One region of the Clostridium sp. AN503 genome, then DNA from elsewhere that is predicted to be linked to it. Evidence: predicted binding sites of a transcription regulator. Region 1 holds the regulator's gene; each other region holds the start of a gene.
The links. Region 1 encodes Rex, which represses fermentation and respiration genes when NADH is low (regulators of the CRP and FNR family bind a similar motif). Its sites were predicted from a motif close to ATTGTTAANNNNTTAACAAT; they were not measured.
Positions count from the first base shown of each region.

Region 1 (7,155 bases):
TTTATGCCTCAGACGGAAGTCCTGTTAATAGAAAAATGCTCCAAACGTCAGTCCAGACCAAAGCCTGGATACGGATCGTCAAAATAATCCTTTGTTCCAACCACCTCTCCATGCCGGATATAAACACGCGGCACCCGTTTTCCAATATCGCATACCAGTTCATAGTGGAACCGCCCGCATAGATCCGAAAGCTCCTCCACCCGGATCTGGTCTTTCCCATCTGTTCCGATCAGAGTCACCTCTGTATCCACATCCACATCCGGGATGTCCGTCACATCCACCATGAACTGGTCCATGCAGACGCGGCCCAGGATCGCCGCACGTTTCCCATGGATCAGCACATGCCCTTTTCCGGAAAGATTCCGGGGATACCCATCGCCGTAGCCCACAGGAATAGTCGCAACCCGCATGGATCGCTCCGCCACAAAGGTGCCTCCATAGCTCACTGCCTGCCCCGGCTCTAAAGTCTTTACATAAGTCACAAAACTCTTTAGCCCCATCGCGGGCTTTAGAGGCACTCTGTTTTTATCCACCTCATCAGACGGATACAGGCCGTATATGGAGATGCCCGCCCGCACCAGATCCAGATTCGCCGAAGGCAGGTCGATGATCCCGGCGCTGTTGGAGCAGTGCTTTACCGGGATGTCCACTCCCCGCTCCTTTAAAAGCTCCACAAAATGCAGATAGCGCGAGAGCTGGGCCTGTGCCTCTTTTTTGTCGGTCTCATCCGCCCTGGCAAAGTGGGTAAACAATCCCTCCGCCCGGATGCCGGGAAGTCCTGCGATCCCTGCTGCCAGGTCCGCTCCCTGCTCATCCGGGGTCATGCCGATGCGGCTCATACCGGTATCCAGGGCCAGATGGATATTGGCCGTTCTTCCAGCCCGCACCGCCAGATCTGACAGGGGCTTTGCCTGTTCCATGGTAAAGACCGCAGGGCGGATGTCATGCTCCAGCAGCTCCTCATATCGGCTTACGTGTGTCACACCCAGGATCAGGACCGGTTTTACAACTCCATGGCGGCGCAGGTTCAGCGCCTCGTCGATGGTCGCCACCGCATATCCCGCTACATATGGGTCAACAGCCTGCGCTACAGGCACGGCCCCATGCCCGTAACCATCCGTTTTCACCACGCCGATCATCCCCGTATCCGGTGAGATATTCTTTTTCATGGACTCCATATTATAAACGACTGCATCCAGGTCTATGGGTGCATAGACTCTTGTATAGGTCTTCATGTCATTCTCCCTTTTCATGTATCCTTCCTAACAGTGTAAGCAGTCCGCGATATTGTGTGCAAGCAGGCCGTTCTCACCGTATTCTGCTGCTGCGGCTTCTCCTGCAAGCCCGTGGAGATAAACGCCGAAGGCCGCTGCCTCCGCACACTCCATCCCTCTCGCCAACAGCCCGGCGACCGTGCCTGAAAGTACATCCCCGGAACCAGCCTTCGCCATGGCGCTGCAGCCGCTGGGATTTAAATACACATTGCCGTCCTTATCGGCGGTCACCGTGGCCGCATCCTTCATCACACAGACCACACCGTACCTGCCGCTGTACTCCCTTGCCGCCCGCACCGGGTCCGCCTTCAGCTCCTCCACCGGACAGGCGCACAGCCGCGCCATCTCTCCCATGTGAGGGGTGATAATGATATTTTCCGTAAAATACCGGGTCAGATAAGGATGGGCCGCAACTGTATTCAGTCCGTCCGCATCCAGCACGATCGGCACATAGGCGTGGGAAAGCACAGCCTCCACCAGGTATTCCACATAAGCTTCCTGGCCCAGGCCCGGCCCCAGGACAATGGCATCCGCCCAGTCGCACTGGCTTTCCAGGACCGTCCGGAAGCTCTCCCCATCTTCTGCATCGCTGTAAGGTGTGATCGCTTCCGGATCGCAGGTCTCTACGATCGCCTCGGGAAGCTGGGCCTGGAGGACTGCCCGGTTCTCCGGGACCGTCAGGATCTTCACCAGCCCTGCTCCCGCCCGGTAGGCGGCAAGCGCGCTTAAATAAGCGGCACCGCTCATGCCCACAGAACCTGCTATGACAAGCAGCTTTCCGAACGTTCCCTTATTGCCGTCTGCCTGGCGCGCCGGAATCCGGCTCCGGTCCGACGGCTCCAGTATCATCCCGTCCCAGCCTGCGCAGGTTAAGCTCACCTGGGAAAATCCGATATCGGCCACCTCTGCCGCCCCCGCATAGCTCCTGCCGGGATACAGCATCAGGCCTGTCTTTAAATATCCAAAAGTCACGGTAATATCTGCCGGCAGTGCAGCGCCCATAACGGCACCGGTATCTGCATGGATGCCGGATGGGATATCTACTGCCACCACCTTTGCTTCCCCCGACCTGCGTTTTTCAGCAAGCATCTTAAGAAGCTCTCGGTATTCACCCTCGATCTCCCTGCCCAATCCGATCCCGAACAAAGCGTCCACGATCACGTCACAGCTTCCCGGGACAAAATCACTGTACTCCACCATCGGAACATCCAGGTTTTCCGCAATCTGCTGCTGGACCCTGTGCTCGTGTGAGGCATGCTCTAAGCTGCCTGCTAAAAGAACCGTCACATCGTATCCTCTGCATTTAAGAATACGCGCTGCCGCAATACCGTCAGCGCCGTTGTTGCCGGTTCCGCAGACAGACAGAACGCGGGCAGAGGACGGGGAAAGGATACGCTCTGCTGCATCGGCCACCGCCAGCGCTGCGCGCTCCATCAGAACCAGGGACGGGATTTTGATCCGGTCTATGGTATCCTTGTCAATCTGCTTCATCTGGCTGCCGGTTACTGCGTATTTCATGATCTCGAAACCTCCTTTGAAGTGGAAGCGGGGATATTTTCCGCCCTATAAAAATATTCATAAAAATTTTCCTTTGTGAACAAACTCACACGGAGAATTTTTATGAATATTTTTGCATGCCCAATATATCAGGATCTTGTACTGTCTTTTTCCTGCCTGGCAGGTTTCATCTCTGTCTGCTCCTTCTCTTCATCGATCCGGTCCTGCATGCTGCACACGCGGTAAGACAGGCGCATCAGGCTCTCTGACAGGTGTACGTTCTCCACCACCACATCGTCCGGTACCGTTAAGTCCACATGGGCGAAATTCCAGATCGCTTTGATGCCTGCGTCAACCAGACGGTCGGCAATCTCGGGAGCTTTGGTCTTGGGGATCGTCAGCGCCGCCATCTGCACATCGTTGTCCCTTATAAACTGCTCCAGATCATCCACACCACGGATCTCTATGCCGCGCACCACCAGGCCGATCAGTCTGGGATTGATATCAAACATTCCCTTGATGATAAATCCCCGCTTCTCAAAATTGGCATAATTGGCGATAGCCTGGCCCAGGTTCCCGGCCCCGATGATGATCAGGTTGTGCTGCCGGTCGATCCCCAGTATCTTCCCGATCTCCGTATAAAGATATTTGACATTATAGCCATATCCCTGCTGGCCAAAGCCGCCGAAATTATTTAAATCCTGCCGGATCTGCGATGCCGTCACTCTCATCCTGACGCTCAGCTCGTTGGACGAGATCCGCTCCACCCCCGATTCCAGCAATTCCCCCAGATAACGGTAATATCTCGGAAGCCGTGTTATGACCGCCTTAGATATCTCTCTACCTTCCATGATATTCACCTCTCATTCAATCAACTTCCTTTTATTATACCTTTTCGTCAATTTTATGTCAAATATGTTTTCATACATTTCCGGCAGGTTTGTAAATTTATACAAGGAAAGGAGCTTAAGTTTCCGCTGCAAAATGCAAAAACTCAAGGGAAAAGAAATGTTGAAAAAAAGTGCAGGCTATATTATACTAGCTTGAGATATAATAGTTGTACTTAAACATACTGCAGGAAACGGAGTGATATCCTATGATATTATCGTGCAATCACATAAACAAGGCATTCGGCACAGACCAGATCCTGTCCGATGTGTCCTTCCATATAGAAGACCAGGAAAAGGCCGCCATCGTCGGTATCAACGGCGCCGGCAAATCTACCCTGCTGAAGATCATCGTCGGCGAACTTGCTGCTGACCAGGGCGAAGTGGTCCTGTCCAAAGGAAAAACCCTGGGTTATCTGGCACAGCACCAGGATCTTGACAGCTCCCGCAGCATCTACGAGGAGCTTAAGGAAGTAAAACGCCCCATCATCGAGATGGAGCAGCAGATCCGCAGCCTGGAACTGAAGATGAAGGATGCGCAGGGAGAAGAGCTGGAACAGATGCTTTCCGCCTACAGCCGCTTAAACCACACCTTCGAGCTGGAAAACGGCTACGCCTGGCAGAGTGAGATCACCGGCGTTTTAAAGGGTCTGGGCTTTTGCGAGGACGAATTTGACAAAAAGGTCACTACTCTGTCGGGAGGCCAGAAGACCCGCGTATCCTTAGGCCGGCTCCTGCTCTCCCGCCCGGATGTGATCCTTCTCGACGAGCCGACCAACCATCTGGATATGGAATCCATCGCATGGCTTGAGACCTATCTCTTAAACTACAACGGGGCTGTCGTGATCGTCGCCCATGACCGGTATTTCTTAAACCGCGTGGTCACAAAGATCGTGGAGCTGGAACAGGGCCGCAGCGCCGTCTACCAGGGCAACTACACCGCCTACAGCGAGAAAAAAGCCATGGTCCGCGCCGCCCAGATGAAAGCCTATTTAAACCAGCAGCAGGAGATCAGGCATCAGGAGGAAGTGATCACCAAGCTCAAATCCTTCAACCGGGAAAAGTCCATTAAACGCGCGGAGAGCCGGGAAAAGATGCTTGCCAAGATCGAGGTCCTTGAAAAGCCCGTGGAAGTCAATGATGAGATGCATATCGCTTTGGAGCCCAATATCACCAGCGGCAACGACGTGCTGACCATCCGGGATTTAAGCAAGGCCTTTGGCAGCCAGAAGCTGTTTGACCACATCGATATGGATGTGAAACGAGGCGAGCGGGTTGCCATCATCGGCAACAATGGTACCGGGAAGACCACCATTTTAAAGCTGATCAACGGGATGCTGCCCGCCGATACCGGGACCATCACCCTCGGTTCCAAGGTCCATGTCGGTTACTACGACCAGGAGCACCATGTGCTCCACATGGAAAAGACTGTGTTTGAGGAGGTCCAGGACGCCTACCCTAACCTGACCAACACCCAGGTGCGCAATATCCTTGCCGCATTTTTATTTACGGGCGACGATGTGTTTAAGCGAATCTCCGATTTAAGCGGCGGGGAGCGGGGACGTGTTTCCCTCGCAAAGCTGATGCTCTCGGAGGCGAACTTCTTGATCCTGGACGAGCCGACCAACCATTTAGATATTACCTCCAAGGAGATCTTGGAGGATGCGCTGCAGAATTATACCGGCACAGTTCTGTACGTGTCCCATGACCGGTATTTCATCAATCAGACTGCCACCCGGATCCTGGAGCTGACTGGTCGGACGCTGCTTAATTATATCGGGAATTACGACTATTACTTAGAGAAAAAAGAACTGATGACAAGCCTCTACGTGACCCCGGCTGCTGATTCCGGCGACTCTGTTATGGCTTCCGGAGTTTCTTCCTCCAGCAATGGAGAAGCCGTATCTGAAGTCAAGCAGGACTGGAAAGCCCAGAAGGAGGAGCAGGCGCGCATCCGCAAACGCCAGAACGATCTAAAGAAAACAGAGGACGAGATCCACCGCCTTGAAACCCGCGATGCAGAGATTGACGGGCTTTTAACCCTGGAGGAGATCTACACGGATGTGGATAAGCTTTTAGAACTTAACAATGAAAAAGAGTCCATCCAGACAAAGCTGGAAGAACTCTATGAACAGTGGGAGGAGCTGGCGGAATAACTGCCGGCTCTTCTTTTCTATGACTCTTTTGATCTATTCTGCCGCTTCTGTACTTTCCTCCGGCCTTTTCACACCAGGCCCGTAGCCTTCTTCCGCCGCGATCCTGGCCGCCCGCTCCGCAGCCTCCTTCCGCTCCGCTTCCCGTTTTGCTTTCAGCCTGGCCCTGGTCTCCTCGTCGTCCTTCATGTGCAGGATCTCCTCAAGCACCTCGCAGGCTCTGGGAGCATTGCGCAGCATATCCTCCTTCGTCTCCCCATCCAGATACGCCGCAAACAGCTTTCCGAAGTAGAACTGGCTGTCATTGGAATAGTAATCCGGTATCTCCAGCAGGCTGTGCAGCGCATTGTAATCATTCCACAGTTCCTGCATCCGCACATCCCCCTCCTGATAGCAGCCCGCGGCATATCCCACGTACTCGCCGAACGCCTGCAGGATAGAATCTGCGTCCGTAAACTTCGCCTTTTTGTAATGGGTGTCCACGCTGTGATAAACGTAATAGACCCCCATATCTGTACTGGGCGCCGCAAAATATTTCTTTTTCTTGTAAAACATGAACTGCCAGCCGTCCTTTACAAACTGGGCAATCCAGGACCTGGGCACCTCGTAGAGATAATCCGTGATCAGGTCCTTATCCTCTGATGTGGGATTTTCCGAACCGATCACACGGATGTCATGCGATTCATCCGGCTGTCCATCCGCATCGTAGTATTTCAGTCCGATATACTGGTTCCACGTCATATGCCCGTTTGCATAAAAATGGTACGTCACCCCGTCGATGCCCCGGCTCCCGCCATCTGCCATCCAGCCGGACGGGTCAAACCAGTACCATTCGCCCTCATATTTGAGCCAGCCCGTATGCGGAGTCTGATCCTCGTCATAATAATACCAATGGTGGTCCCTGTCGCTGTAATGCCAGTTGGCTCCCCCGCTGCCCGGCGCCGACATGGCAAATGCCTGTCCTGCCCCCGGTATCACCGGCAATGCCGGCACTGCCATCACCGCTGCCAGGACAAGCGGAAATATCCTGTATTTTTTCACGGGCACTCAATCCTTCCTGCCTGCATATCTCTATATGTATGTCCCTGTCTTCTCTGTCCCTGCCTGTATCAACAGGCCTTTATATGGAAAAACAGCCCTCCGCCAAAGCGGAGAGCCCTCATAATCATGTTGTGAGCAAGACGGTAAGCCGGGTTATGTCGTTGGATGGTCATCTATCTAGGCCAGATGTCGCCACCTGGCTCAAGCAACCTACCCGAAAGCAGACGGGCCGCCTTATGCTTTCTGTTCGGTTTTGCTTCGGATGGGGTTTACATGTGCCCCGCCTGTTACCAGACGGGCGGT
Region 1 is NZ_JBFDTP010000002.1:1,338,438-1,345,592, reverse strand. It holds gene alr (alanine racemase) at 48-1,253, opposite strand; gene AB1I67_RS13465 (NAD(P)H-hydrate dehydratase) at 1,263-2,792, opposite strand; gene AB1I67_RS13460 (redox-sensing transcriptional repressor Rex) at 2,921-3,622, opposite strand; gene abc-f (ribosomal protection-like ABC-F family protein) at 3,868-5,814, shown strand; gene AB1I67_RS13450 (hypothetical protein) at 5,848-6,852, opposite strand; RNA gene rnpB (RNase P RNA component class A) at 6,981-7,155, opposite strand, start outside.

Region 2 (7,155 bases), 1.7 Mb from region 1:
TTATACAAGTTAAAAAGAAGTACCCTCTGCGGAGATGGAATACTCCATCCCGCAGAGGGTATTTTCCTGTTTTAGTTATTGTTGATCTTCCTCTTCACATAAGTTGTATGCAGCAGGTGATGCGCCTTCTCGCTTCCAGGTTCGCCCAGATAGGTAGCGTACAGCTCCTTGATCGCCGGGTTCTCGTGGGACTTGCGGATCGGGTTATCTTTATCTGCATCATACAGCACCTTTGCACGCATAGCCCGGATATCTACGGTGTTGCGCACGTAGCCCGGCTGCTGCGGCTGGCCGCCGCCGTTGACACATCCGCCAGGACAGCCCATGATCTCGATGAAGTGGTAGTCGGCTTCGCCGGCTTTTACTTTCTCAAGCAGTTTTCTGGCGTTGCCCAGGCCTGAGGCCACAGCAACCTTTACATCCAGACCGGCTACCGGGTAGGTGGCTTCCTTGATGCCTGCGATACCGCGGACGTCGGTAAAGTCTAAGTTTGCCAGTTCTTCACCGGTCAGGGTCTCTACTGCGGTACGCAGGGCAGCTTCCATAACACCGCCGGTAGCGCCGAAGATCACGGCTGCGCCGGTACCCAGGCCCAGAGGAGCGTCGAAGCCCTCATCCGGGAGGTTCTGGAACTTGAGGCCAACCTTGCGGATCATACGGGCCAGCTCTCTGGTGGTCAGGGAGTAGTCCACATCCGGAACCCCGTTTGCTGCCTGATCCGGGCGCTGCACCTCAAACTTCTTGGCGGTACAGGGCATGATGGATACAGAAACGATATCCTCCGGGTTTAAGCCTTCCTTCTCTGCATAGTAGGATTTGGCGATTGCGCCAAACATCTGCTGCGGAGACTTACAGCTGGACAGGTTCTCGGTCATATCCGGGAAATAATGCTCACAGTATTTGATCCATCCCGGGGAACAGGAGGTGATCATCGGCAGTACACCGCCGTTCTGGACGCGGTCCAAGAACTCGTGAGCCTCCTCCATGATGGTTAAATCCGCGCTGAAGTTTGTGTCAAATACCTTGTCAAATCCGATCCGGCGCAGCGCGGCGGCCATCTTGCCTTCCACATTGGTGCCGATCGGATAGCCAAACTCCTCGCCGAGACCTGCGCGGACAGCCGGAGCGGTCTGCACGATCACATGCTTCTTCGGGTCTGCGATCGCGGCAAGGACTTCATCAACCTGGGACTTCTCCTGGAGAGCGCCAGTCGGGCAAACTGCGATACACTGTCCGCAGGATACGCAGCTGGTCTCACCTAAGCCCATGTTAAATGCGGAACCAATGGAAGTTTCAAATCCACGTTCATTGGCGCCAATCACGCCGATACCCTGTATTTTCTCGCAGACTGCAACGCAGCGGCGGCACAGGATACATTTGCTGTTGTCACGGATCATATGGACAGCGCTGTCATCCACACAGGATGGGGTGCGCTCGCCGTCATAGTATGCTTCATCCTCCACGCCAAGCTCTTTGGCCATCTGCTGAAGCTCACAGTTGCCGCTGCGGACACAGGATAAGCACTTGCGGTCGTGATTGGATAAGAGAAGCTGCAGGGTCTTTCTGCGGGAATCCAGTACCTTGGGGGTATTGGTCCATACTTCCATGTTCTCGTTAATCGGATAGACACAGGAAGCGACCAGGCTTCTGGCGCCCTTGACTTCCACCACGCACATGCGGCAGGCAGCAATCTCATTGATCTCTTTTAAGAAACAGAGGGTCGGGATCTCAATCTGTGCCAGCCGTGCGGCTTCCAGTATGGTGGAACCTTTTGGAGCGCTTACTTCTATGCCGTTAATTTTAATTGTAATATTCTCCATATCAATTCTCCTCCATTACTGTTTGTAGATTGCACCGAATTTACATTTCTCCATGCAGGCACCGCACTTGATACATTTATCCAGGTCGATGACATGTGGATTCTTGACGGAGCCGATGATGGCGCCCGTCGGGCAGTTCCTTGCGCACAAGGTACAGCCTTTACATTTATCCGGGTCAATGTGGTAGGAGAGCAGTGCCTTACAAACGCCTGACGGGCACCGTTTCTCTTTGATATGGGCTTCGTATTCATCCCGGAAGTAGTGGAGGGTGGACAGTACCGGGTTCGGTGCGGTCTGGCCCAGCGCACAGGCGGAATTCTCTTTCACATAGTAGCACAGCTCTTCCAGCTTATCTAAATCTTCCATGGTAGCGTTGCCTTTGGTGATCTTGGTCAGCATCTCCACCATGCGCTTGGTGCCTACGCGGCATGCAGTACATTTGCCGCAGGACTCCTCAACGGTAAACTCCAGGAAGAACTTGGCGATATCCACCATACAGTCGTCTTCGTCCATAACGATCAGGCCGCCGGAACCCATCATGGAACCGATGGAGATCAGGTTGTCGTAGTCGATCGGAATGTCAAAATGCTCTGCCGGGATACATCCGCCGGAAGGACCGCCGGTCTGTGCCGCCTTGAACTTCTTGCCGTTCGGGATGCCGCCGCCGATCTCCTCGATGACCTCGCGGAGGGTGGTACCCATGGGAATCTCCACCAGTCCGGTGTTGTGGATCTTGCCGCCCAGTGCGAACACCTTGGTGCCCTTGGACTTCTCCGTACCCATGGAGGAGAACCACTCCGGCCCGTTGATGATGATCTGCGGGATGTTGGCGTAGGTCTCTACGTTGTTCAAAATGGTGGGCTTGCCAAACAGGCCCTTCTGTGCCGGGAACGGAGGTCTCGGCCTTGGCTCACCGCGGTTGCCCTCGATGGAGGTCATAAGCGCAGTCTCCTCGCCGCAGACGAACGCGCCTGCGCCCAGTCTTAAGTCTATGTCAAAATCAAAACCTGTACCGAAGATATCCTTGCCGAGAAGCTCCATCTCCCTTGCCTGGTTGATGGCGATCTTCAGACGCTCTACAGCGATCGGATACTCGGCACGCACATATATGTAACCCTGGTTGGCGCCGATGGCGTAACCTGCGATCGCCATGGCCTCCAGGACTGCGTGCGGGTCGCCCTCTAAGATGGAACGGTCCATGAATGCGCCCGGGTCGCCCTCATCGGCGTTACAGCAGACATATTTCTGGTCGGCGTCATTGCCCTTGGCCAGCTTCCATTTGAGGCCGGTGGGGAAGCCGCCGCCGCCTCTGCCGCGCAGGCCGGAATCCATCAGGCACTTGATCACGTCATCGGGGGTCATCTCGGTGAGTACCTTGCCCAGGGCCTGGTAGCCGCCGGTACCGATATACTCCTCGATCACTTCCGGGTTGATGATACCGCAGTTGCGCAGTGCGATGCGGTGCTGTTTCTTATAGAAGTCGGTGTCTACCAAAGCCTTGACGCCGGACTGGGTCACAGTCTCCTGGTATAACAGCCTGGTAACAACACGGCCTTTTAACAGATGCTCATGTACGATCTCAGGGATGTCTTCTACTTTGACCATGGAGTAGAAGCTGGCATCCGGATAGACGATCATAATCGGTCCCAGTGCACAGAGACCGTGGCAGCCAGTCTGGACAACAGAAACCTCCTGTTCCAGTCCTGCTTTCTTAATCTCCTCTTTCAGGGTTTCCATAATCTGCTGGCTCCCGGAGGACGTACATCCTGTTCCGCCGCAAACCAATACATGTGAACGATACATTTGCGTTCCTCCTTATTTGATGTCTGCTGAAGCTAAGGTGTAAGCCTCTACAACATGCCCTCCGATCAGGTGGCGCTCCACAACCTCCGCCGCCTTGTCCGGGTTCATCTTGATGTAGGTTACTTTTGGTTTTCCGGGTTCCATGATCTCCACGATCGGCTCATACTGGCATAAACCGATACAGCCAGTCTGGGTTACGGATACTTTATTGGTCAGACCCTTTTCCTGTACCAGGTTGGACAGGGTGGTCAGGACCGGCCGTGCTCCGCTTGCGATGCCGCAGGTAGCCATGCCGACCACGACACGGGTGTGGGCATGGTCTTCCGCACGCATGCTCACCTGGCTCTGCATCTTCTCGCGGATCGCTCTCAACTCTTCAAGACTCTTCATGTGATTAGATTCCTCCATTAATGATACGTATTTGTGAAACGGTACGCTGATCCTCTGAAACAGGAAAATGTACCGCCCACAGTTGCTTATTCCGACAGTGTGCGTCAATAGACGGCGCCGCCGTCAGTTTCCATCTTGTTCTCAATCAAATATTCCCTGATGTATTCTGATATCTCCGGCTCGTCAAACGGAACCCCTCCCAGAATCTCTCTGAACTCCCGGGTATCCAGGGTAAAGGAAGCTCCGCAATAGCTGTAACGGTAGAGAAAATCAGATTCCGGGTGATAGACCACCAGTGTATGTATAGTGCTGGTAATATCCCCGAGCGGCATCCTGTCAATGTGCGACAGTACGAAGACGGCTGTCACCGTAGTGCCTTTACCCGGCTGGGACTCAATGGTGAAGCTCCCGCCGGTGCTCTCCGCCGCATATTTGAAAAATGGAACCCCAAGCCCTACCTTGCGGGTCGTGCGGCTGGTGAAAAACGGGTCTGTCACGTGAGATACCTGCTCTGCCGTCATCCCGCAGCCGTCATCCCTGATGATCACGGTAAGCCGGTCTGCAGCCATGTCCGCATCTACGGTGATCTCTATAAGAGACGCCCCGGCGCGGGTGGAATTCTCTGCTACATCCAGGATATTTAAGGAAATCTCAGGCATCATAGGCGTTACTGGTATTTGGCAAGGATGCCGGGGATATCGTCAGGGGTAAGACGTCCGTAGACCTCGTCGTTGATCATCATAACGGGCGCCAGGCCGCAGGCCCCTACACATCGGCAGGAATCCAGAGAAAACTTCCCATCTGCGGTGCATTCCCCGTTGGTAATACCGAGTAATTCTTCCAGTTTGCTAAAGATAGCGCCGGAACCTTTTACATAACATGCGGTGCCCAGACATACAGAGATCTGATATTTGCCCTTTGGCTGAAGCGCGAACTGGGCATAAAATGTAGAAACACCATAAATCTTTTCCAACGGGATGCCCGTCTCATCGGAAATCATGGTCTGGACTTCAATCGGGAGATAACCATAAATCTCCTGCGCCTGCTGCATGATCGGCATCAAAGCGCCTTTCGTGTCCTTCAGCTCTGCAATGACCTTCTTTAAAGCAGCTTCCTGCTCAGGGGTCCCGCTGAAAGGTACACCTTCTTTTTTGCAAGCCATGTTAAACCCTCCTCCTAATTTGCAGTTTGTCAAATGTACATAATATTTTATCATGTAACTGACAAAAAATCTACATAAATTGCATGTTAAATGAAAAACAATTTCCGAATAATGTTGATAATTCACATCTTCAATGCTATTCTTATAGTAGTGATTTGTTCGGATTATCTTATGACAGGAGGAGAAACCATATGACTGCAAGAGACGTTCAGAATATACTGGGAGCCAGGGTGCTGGCAGGAGAGGAGTTCCTGGACCGGGAGGTCCGGAGCGCATGCGGGTCAGACATGATGAGCGATGTGCTGGCATTTTCCAAAGACCACTCCGTGCTGCTGACCGGCCTGTGCAATCCGCAGGTGATCCGCACGGCGGAAATGCTGGATATCGTCTGCCTGATCTTCGTGCGGGGGAAAAAGCCGGATGAGACGCTCATTGAGATGGCGAAGGAGCGGGACTTGATCGTGATGGAGACCGGTCACCGGATGTTTTCTGCCTGTGGGATGTTATATAAGGCGGGGCTCGGCGGAGGTGCAGTATAATGGAAGACGCGATCGTTTTAAAATACCACATTTCCCCGGATGACTTTACCCGCGCGGGCGAGGCCAGCAGCGACGTGAAGGGGAAGCTGAAGCAGATGGGCGTCAGCCCCGAAGCGGTCCGCAAGGTGGCGATCGCCATGTATGAGGGGGAGATCAATATGGTGATCCACGCAAAGGGCGGGGAGATCACCGTGGAGATCACGCCTCAAAGGATCAAGATGGTCTTAGATGACGTGGGACCGGGGATCCCGGATGTGGAGATGGCTATGAAGGCCGGGTACTCTACTGCGCCGGATGAGGTGCGGAGCCTGGGGTTTGGGGCCGGCATGGGGCTTCCCAACATGAAAAAATATACAGACGATATGAAGATAGAGACAGAGCTTGGTGTGGGGACGGTCATCACCATGGAGGTCCGTCTGGAGTAGACGGCGTTCTGTCCGATAGGAGGTGTTGGCGGATTGGACAAATTTTACCATTCTGTGCGGCTGGATGAGGAGCTGTGCAAGGGCTGCATCAACTGTATCAAGCGCTGTCCCACCCAGGCGATCCGGGTGCGGGGCGGCAAGGCCCAGATCAACGGCAAATTCTGCATAGACTGCGGCGAATGCATCCGTGTCTGTCCGCACCATGCAAAGCGCGCGACTTATGACAAGCTGGATGTGATGAAGCAGTACCGCTACACGGTGGCGCTGCCTGCGCCGTCCCTGTACAGCCAGTTCAACAATTTAGACGATGTGAATATTGTGCTGAATGCCCTTCTTTTGATGGGCTTTGACGATGTGTTTGAGGTCAGCGCGGCGGCAGAGCTGGTCTCGGACGCCACAAGGGAATATCTGACGCAGCATGAGGACAATCTGCCGATCATCAGCACAGCCTGCCCGTCGGTGGTGCGGCTGATCCGGGTCCGGTTCCCCAACCTGATCCCGCATCTGCTGCCATTGAATCCCCCGGTGGAGGTGGCAGCGATGCTGGCGGCAAAGCGGGCCATGAAGCAGACCGGGTTTGCCAGAGAGGACATCGGGATCTGCTTTATTTCCCCGTGCCCGTCCAAGGTGACCTATGCGAAGGCGCCGCTGGGGACGGAGAAAAGCGAGATCGACCATGTGCTGGCGATCAAAGAAGTCTATCCGCAGCTTCTGTCCCATATGAAGGCTGTGGGGGAGGATGCGGAGGAGCTTAGCACCTCCGGCAAGATAGGGATAAGCTGGGGACGGAGCGGCGGTGAAGCGGGAGGTTTATTTACAGAGAATTACCTGGCGGCGGACGGCATCGAGAATGTGATCCGGGTGCTGGAGGATCTGGAGGACCAGAAGTTCTCCAATCTGAAATTTGTGGAGTTAAACGCCTGTAACGGGGGCTGTGTCGGCGGGGTGCTGACTGTGGAGAACCCTTACGTGGCGGAGGTGAAGCTGAAACGCCTGCGCAAATATATGCCGGTGGC
Region 2 is NZ_JBFDTP010000002.1:3,021,852-3,029,006, reverse strand. It holds gene AB1I67_RS21395 (NADH-dependent [FeFe] hydrogenase, group A6) at 72-1,820, opposite strand; gene nuoF (NADH-quinone oxidoreductase subunit NuoF) at 1,836-3,623, opposite strand; gene AB1I67_RS21385 ((2Fe-2S) ferredoxin domain-containing protein) at 3,636-4,013, opposite strand; gene AB1I67_RS21380 (ATP-binding protein) at 4,118-4,675, opposite strand; gene AB1I67_RS21375 (NAD(P)H-dependent oxidoreductase subunit E) at 4,681-5,175, opposite strand; gene AB1I67_RS21370 (DRTGG domain-containing protein) at 5,367-5,714, shown strand; gene AB1I67_RS21365 (ATP-binding protein) at 5,714-6,139, shown strand; gene AB1I67_RS21360 ([Fe-Fe] hydrogenase large subunit C-terminal domain-containing protein) at 6,173-7,155, shown strand, end outside.
Region 2: a site for Rex is predicted at 5,258-5,277, ahead of AB1I67_RS21375 (NAD(P)H-dependent oxidoreductase subunit E). Genes of this name have one in related genera too.

Region 3 (7,155 bases), 1.7 Mb from region 1:
AAAAACTGCCCGGCGGTGTTAAAGCTTGCGCAGGAGTATGGCGTGATGGCGATCCCCGGCATGGAGATCAATACTTCGGAGGAGGTTCACGCCGTATGCCTGTTCCCGGAGCTTTCCCAGGCTATGGATTTTGACGCATATGTGTATGAACGGCTGATGAGATTTCCCAACAACGAGGCTATTTTCGGGAAACAGCAGATCTGTGATGAGAATGACGAGTGGGTGGGGACGGAGCCGTACCTTTTGATCAACAGCGCGGACATTTCCTTTGACGGCCTGTGGGAACTCACGGAGTCCTTTGGCGGGGTTATGTTCCCCGCTCATATTGAAAAAACGGCGAACAGCCTGATTGCGAATCTGGGATTTGTGCCGCCGGACAGCCGTTTTAAAACGGCGGAGGTAAAGGATCTAAAAAAGCTCCATCAGGTGAGGAAGGAAAACCCTTATCTGGAAGGGTGCCGGATCGTCAGCAATTCGGACGCCCATTATCTGGAGCACATCCATGAACCGGAGCTCACGCTCCCTGTGCGGGAGCGGTCTGTGCAGGCAGTGATCGATTATCTGAAAGGAATTTAAAGGAACATGGGTGCAAGGAATCTGGAAGAAGAACTGATCGCGGAGGGTATCCGCCAGCTTAAGGAAAACGGTATGGACGGGTTTTCAGCAAGGGCGGTGGCGGATGCCTGCCATGTCTCCTGCGCGGCTCCTTTTAAATATTTTAAGGGGCGGCAGGAGTTTTTTCTGACCATTTCCCGGCGTCTGGATGAGGAATTGTCAAAGTCCATGGAGGCGGTCAGGGACCGTTTCCCGGGCAGGTATAAAGAGGCTCATCTGGCGATGAATGAAGCGTACATCGGCTGCCTTTGCAAGTATCCGTTTCTGATCGACCCGTCGTTCTGGCATACGATCGATGAGACACAGCTCGGGATCCGCAAATGGAAAAGCTTTCGCATGATGGCGGACCAGTTCCGTTTTTATTGCCGGGAGCATAATCTTTCAAAGGAACTGGAGCGGGCTTATTACTTTAATTTTCAGACGTTGGCGTATGGGAGCGCCTTCGTCATCAACAGCGGCCTGATGCTGGAGGGCGAGCGGCCGGAGGACCGGATCCGGGAGCTTCAGCAGCGGATCTATGAGAATCTGGAAAAGACGGCGGGGCGATAACAGGTAACCTGTTTGAGTTTCCGCATTTTGCAGCGGCGGCGGCCGGGGGACAGAGCAGAAGCGGTTTTGCTCTGTCCCCCGGCCGCCGCCGCTGCAAAATGCGGAAACTCAAGGCAACTTGTACTTGATTTATAACGTTGGATATGATAAAATTTTAACACAAAGTTAACAGTGTTAACCTAACACGAAAGGGAGGATTTTATCTATGAGAAAGAACCGACGTTTTGCAGCCCTTGCAATGGCTGCAGTCATGGCTGCTTCTCTGGCCGGTTGCCAGGGAAAGCCTGCGGACACGACCACAGCGGCAGAGACCACTACCACGGCGGCGCCGTCAGATGCAGAAGCAGGAGCCTACACACCGGGGACCTACAGCGCGGTTGTGACAGGCATGAAGGAGATGACCGTGAACGTGACCTTCAGCAGTGACGCCATCACGGAGATCACGCTGGATCATGAGGAGACCCCGGGCATCGGCGAGCCGGTCTGCGAGTCCATGCCGGCGCAGATCATCGAGCTTCAGGGGCTTGGAATTGATGCGGTTTCCGGCGCGACGCTGACCAGCAACGCGATCCTGGAAGGCGTTGCTGACTGTGTGAAGCAGGCGGGTGGCGACCCGGAGGCTTTAAAGGCAGTGAAGCTTGAAAAGATTGCGGAGGCCGACGAGGAACTGACCGCAGATGTGGTCGTGATCGGAGCGGGCGGAGCCGGTATGGCGGCGGCTGTTACGGCAAACCAGGATGGAAAGTCTGTGATCGTGATTGAGAAGACTTCCAATATGGGCGGCAATACCGCTTTGGCAGGGGGCGCTTTAAATGCTGTGGATGACGGCAGCGAGACTGCTCTGGCGAGAAATGACAGTGTGGATTTCCATTATGAGCAGACCTACGAGGGCGGAGACAAGCAGGGCGATCCGGATCTGGTTCGCACCCTGGTTGAGAATGCCTGGGACGGTGTAGAATGGCTGAAATCCCTGGGGATGGAATTCCAGGACGGCGTATTCACCGTGACCGGCGGTATGTGGGAGCGCGCGCATAAGCCGGTGGAGCCGGAGGGTTCCGGTTTCTTCAAAACTTACAAAGGCTATATGGAAAAGAATGACGGCATCACCGTGAAGTACAACACCAAAGCAGAGCATCTGATCATGGAGGACGGCGTTGTGACCGGTGTAGTGTGCACCGGTGAGACCGGGAACACCGTCACTGTAAAAGCAAACAACGGTGTTGTTCTGGCAACCGGCGGCTTTGGCCAGAACGTGGAGATGCGTGAGAAGTACAACGAGGAGACCAAGTTATGGCCGACTCTGGATGAGACCATCCCTTCCACCAACACCACCGCGATCACCGGCGACGGTATCGTGATGGCCGAGGAAATAGGCGCAGATCTGGTGCAGATGGGCAACATCCAGCTGCTCCCCCTGGGCGATCCGAAGACCGGAAGCCTGTCCGGCAACATTGAGCATGCGGTAGAGAGCCGTATCTTTGTAAACAAGGAAGGCAAGCGTTTTGTAAATGAGGGCGGGCGCCGCGACGAGATGACCTTAGGCCTGTTCGATCAGCCGGACAGCACCATGTACATCATTATGGACAGCGACGGATACCCCACCGGCGATGAGGTAAATAACTTCAACGAGACCATCAATGACCTGGTAGCCGCAGGGCGGGCTTACAAGGCGGATACCTTAGAAGAGCTGGCGGAGAAGATCGGCGTACCGGCGGAGAACCTGGTTGCCAGCGTGGAAGAGTACAACCGCCACTGCCTGGGCGGCGATCTGGAGGGACAGCCAGATGAATTTGGCCGCACCCTGTTTACAGACACCGACAAGGTAAACAACGGCATCAACGACGGTCCATTCTATGCAGCGGAGCGCGTGCCGACCGTGCATCATACCATGGGCGGCGTAAAGATCAACACCAACACGGAAGTGATCGATAAGGACGGCAATGTGATCCCGGGCCTGTACGCAGCCGGCGAGGTGACCGGAGGTATCCACGGAAGCAACCGTCTGGGCGGCAACGCACTGACTGATACGGTGGTATTCGGCCGGATCGCAGGCAAGAATGCTGCGGCATATACAAAATAAGTCTGAGCAAAAGTAAAAAGCGTTTGGCGATATCTGTCGCCAGACGCTTTTTACTTTTGGAAAAATTCTTTCGGGCTGCATCCAAATTCTTTCTTGAAGAGTTTGTAAAAGTTGGAATAATCCTGAAACCCGCATCGCGCGGTGGCTATGGCGAGAGGACATCCTTCTTTTACCATTTCGGTCAGGACCGTCAGCCGCACTTTTTGTACAAACTGATAAGCCGACATGCCGGAGATCTCCTTAAACTGGTGCATGAAATAGTACTTGTTGAAAAACAGATGAGCCGCCAGATCTTCTACGGTTATCTTTTCGTTCAGATGATTTCTCACATAGCTCTCTACGAGAGGAATGATCTGGATGTTCTTGTTTTGTTTGCCAAAGGAATAGATAGAGGGGGTATCCATGTATTTGTTAAACAGGACAAAAAGGGCGGCCAGGGTGCTTCGGCCAAGGATTTTGGAACCATAGGTATCCGGCGAATGGTACAGCTCAAACAGTGTGTCCAAATGCGCCGTGATCTGGGAATGCAGGGCGGGAGGATAGTGATAGACTTTAAATTCATTTGCGGTAAATATCGCCGCCAGATTCACATTGCCGCAGGAGAGTTCCTGCAGCACCTCGGGAGAAACATGCAAAGCCATTCTCTCATAGGGCACGGAAAAATCCAGGACCTCCGGGAAATGCTCCTGCAGTTTGTTGATGAAAAGAAAATCTCCCGGCGCGAGAAAAAAGGAGTTTCCGGCTGTGGAATACTTCACATGGCCGGAAATCAGGATATACAATTCATAGAATTTGTGGCAGTGTTTGTAAATCCTGTCTTTGCTGGTGTCGTAGTAAGAATAGATGCGGTAATCCTCATTGATCACAAACTGATGATCTGTAAAGGGGATTTTTTGCATGTTGTACATCACTCCATTAAAATTTGTTCATTAATTATACTTTTATTCTAATAAAATCTGGCGGGAAAGCAATGGTAAATACTGTTATATTAATAACGAAAACCATAATATTCGCAGGATATACCACCTTGAGAGCATCTATTACCATCGTTATATAAATCACATAGTGTTATAATGTCCGCATAAGAAACTCAACAACAAAATACAAAAGGAGAAGGTGTATTATGAAAAAAAGAGTTTTACTTATGGCAGCAGTCCTGACAGCGGCGGTCATCGGGGGATGCAGCTCTTCCGGAAGCAGTCAGCCGGCAGCAACAGAAGCGGCAGCCGCTGAAGCCGCAGGGACGAAAGCGGCGCAGAGTGAGGCGCTACAGACAGAAGCGGCCAAGCCTGCTGACGATGGCAGGGTGTATGAACTGCGTACAACGACGAATCAGGCACAGACCGGAACCATCGGTAAGGCCCTGGAGTTCTTCTGCAAGACCGTAGAGGAGAAATCAGGCGGAAGGATCAAGACTACCGCCAATTTCGGAAGCGAGCTGGGAAGCCAGTCCGAACAGGTGGAGATGTGCCAGGCAGGAGCGTTGGAGCTTGTGCTGGCGGCTCCGGGAACCGGTCCGGGCGTATGGGTACCGGAACTGCAGATGTATGAGTTCCCGTTTCTATTTGACAGCAATGACCAGTACCGGGAAATCACCAGGGCCATGGAGGATGAAGTCAATAACAGACTCGGTGAGTATGGTTTCTATACATACGGAACCATGTCCATGGGGTCAAGAGATATGCTGACCGTATCTCCGGTGACCAGCTTAGAGGATATGAAGGGCTTAAAGATGAGAGGCCCGAATGCAGTGTATATTTCCATGTTTGAGAGTCTGGGGGCATCGGGAACGACCATGGACTGGAATGAGGTTTACACTGCGCTTCAGACAAAGGTTATGGATGGAATGGAGGCATCACCTTCCATGATCAACTCCATGAAGTTCCAGGATAATGCAAAAAACCTTGCGATCACCAATCACTGCATGGCATGTATCCAGTTCTATTTCAATGCAGACTGGTTTAAGGGCCTTCCGGAGGATCTGCAGCAGATCGTCAAAGAGTCTGTGGACGAGACAGAGGCTTATCAGGACGCGTTGGATGACGAGGACAATGAAGCGGCTCTGGAAGTGATGAAGAGCGAAGGCGTTGTCATAACAGAACTCCAGGATATCGACAAATGGGTGGAAGCCTGCCAGCCGATGCTGGAGGAGTACAGGGCGAAAGGGGATAACTGGAATTCCTTTATTGACATGATCATTGAGCTAAAGTAGGGACGGACGTTACAAAGAATAAGGAAAAGCAGGGGAGTGGCAGACACTCCCTTGTGTTTATAAGGAGCGTATATGGTAGGAAAACTATATAAAATACTGGATAAAATCCGCTCGTGTGCGATCATTACCATGCTTGGAGGGATTGTGGCGCTGAGCCTGGTGCAGATCACGCTGCGGTACTTTACCTCGGCAAGCCTGCGGCCGTTTGCATGGGGGGATGAAGTCATCCGCCTGACAGCCATATGGGTTGCATTTTTGGCAGCCAGCGTTGGGGTAAAGCATAACTCCCACCTCAGTGTGGAGTTTTTCCTGAAAAAATTCCTGTCGGAGAAACAGATGATCTATGCGAAAAAAGCAGCGACAGTTATCGTTATCATTGCACTTTTGGCAGTCATGAGGGAAGGGGTCATCTATACTCTGAACAGCAGAAAGACCATGCTTCAGAATCTGCCGGATCTGTCGATCGCCTGGTTTTATGCGGCAATACCCGCCGGTTGTGCATTTCTGATCATGGAGTACTCGATTACGCTGTTTCAGAAACCGGTGAGAAAGGAGGAGCAGTAATATGCTGGAGGCGTTGCTCGTATTTGCAGTCCTGATGATTTTTATTTTTCTGGGGTTTCCAATCTTTATGTCAACCCTTATGACGGCGATCATCTTTGTCATTGCAATGGATATTCCGTTTTCCCTGGTGACGATCCGTCTGTTTGGAAGCATTAACTCCTTTGCCTTAATGGCGATCCCGTTTTTTGTCCTGGCCGGAAATATCATGGGGAAGGCGCAGATCACCGACAAGCTGGTCAACTTCGCCAATGCTGCCGTGGGGCAGTTTAAAGGAGGGCTGGGATACGTTAATATCATTACCTCCATGCTGTTTGGCGGGATCCAGGGGTCCGGCGCAGCGGATGCATCGGCTATCGGCGGAATGCTGATCCCGGCTATGGAAAAGCAGGGGTATGACAAAGATTATGCAGTTGCGGTGACGGCAGGCTCTTCCATGCTGAGCCCGATCATTCCACCCAGTATCGCCATGATCCTTTATTCCTTTTATACGGAAACTCCTGTGGCAAAGCTGTTTCTGGGCGGGGTGATCCCCGGCATTTTAATCGGCTTCTTACAATGTGGGGTAAACTATGTGGCGTACCGCCGCAGAGGATATGATATCGAGATCACCAGATTTTCGCTCAAGAATTTCCTGCGCACGTTTTGGGATTCACTGGCAGCCCTGATCACGCCTTTGATCATTCTCTGCGGAATTATTTTTGGGCTGGTGACTCCGACGGAATCCGGCGTGCTGGCGATAGCATACAGCCTGTTTTATGGTTTTTTCATTTCCAGAAAATTGAAGATCCGGGATTTCCCGGAGATCATTGTCAATTCGGCTGTGACCACAGCGGTTGTGTTTATGACGATTGCGGCGGCCGGCGTTTTGGCCAATGTGCTGGTCCGGATGCAGCTTCAGAAGGAAGTGCTGGACTTTGCTGTGAATACCCTTGGCAATCCTTTGCTGGGCACCCTGTTTTTGTGTGTGGTCTTTATGGTGCTTGGATGTTTCCTTGATCCGACCATACTGATCGCCATGTTTGCAGGCATTGTTGTGGCGGTTGGAAACGCGTTTGGATTTGACCCGATCCATTATGGAGTGATCATGATCATTGTGATGCAGATTGGTGCGATCACACCTCCTGTAGGCACATTT
Region 3 is NZ_JBFDTP010000002.1:3,013,766-3,020,920, reverse strand. It holds gene AB1I67_RS21350 (PHP domain-containing protein) at 1-576, shown strand, start outside; gene AB1I67_RS21345 (helix-turn-helix domain-containing protein) at 583-1,164, shown strand; gene AB1I67_RS21340 (flavocytochrome c) at 1,370-3,244, shown strand; gene AB1I67_RS21335 (AraC family transcriptional regulator) at 3,295-4,143, opposite strand; gene AB1I67_RS21330 (TRAP transporter substrate-binding protein) at 4,368-5,456, shown strand; gene AB1I67_RS21325 (TRAP transporter small permease) at 5,529-6,020, shown strand; gene AB1I67_RS21320 (TRAP transporter large permease) at 6,022-7,155, shown strand, end outside.
Region 3: a site for Rex is predicted at 1,307-1,326, ahead of AB1I67_RS21340 (flavocytochrome c). Genes of this name have one in related genera too.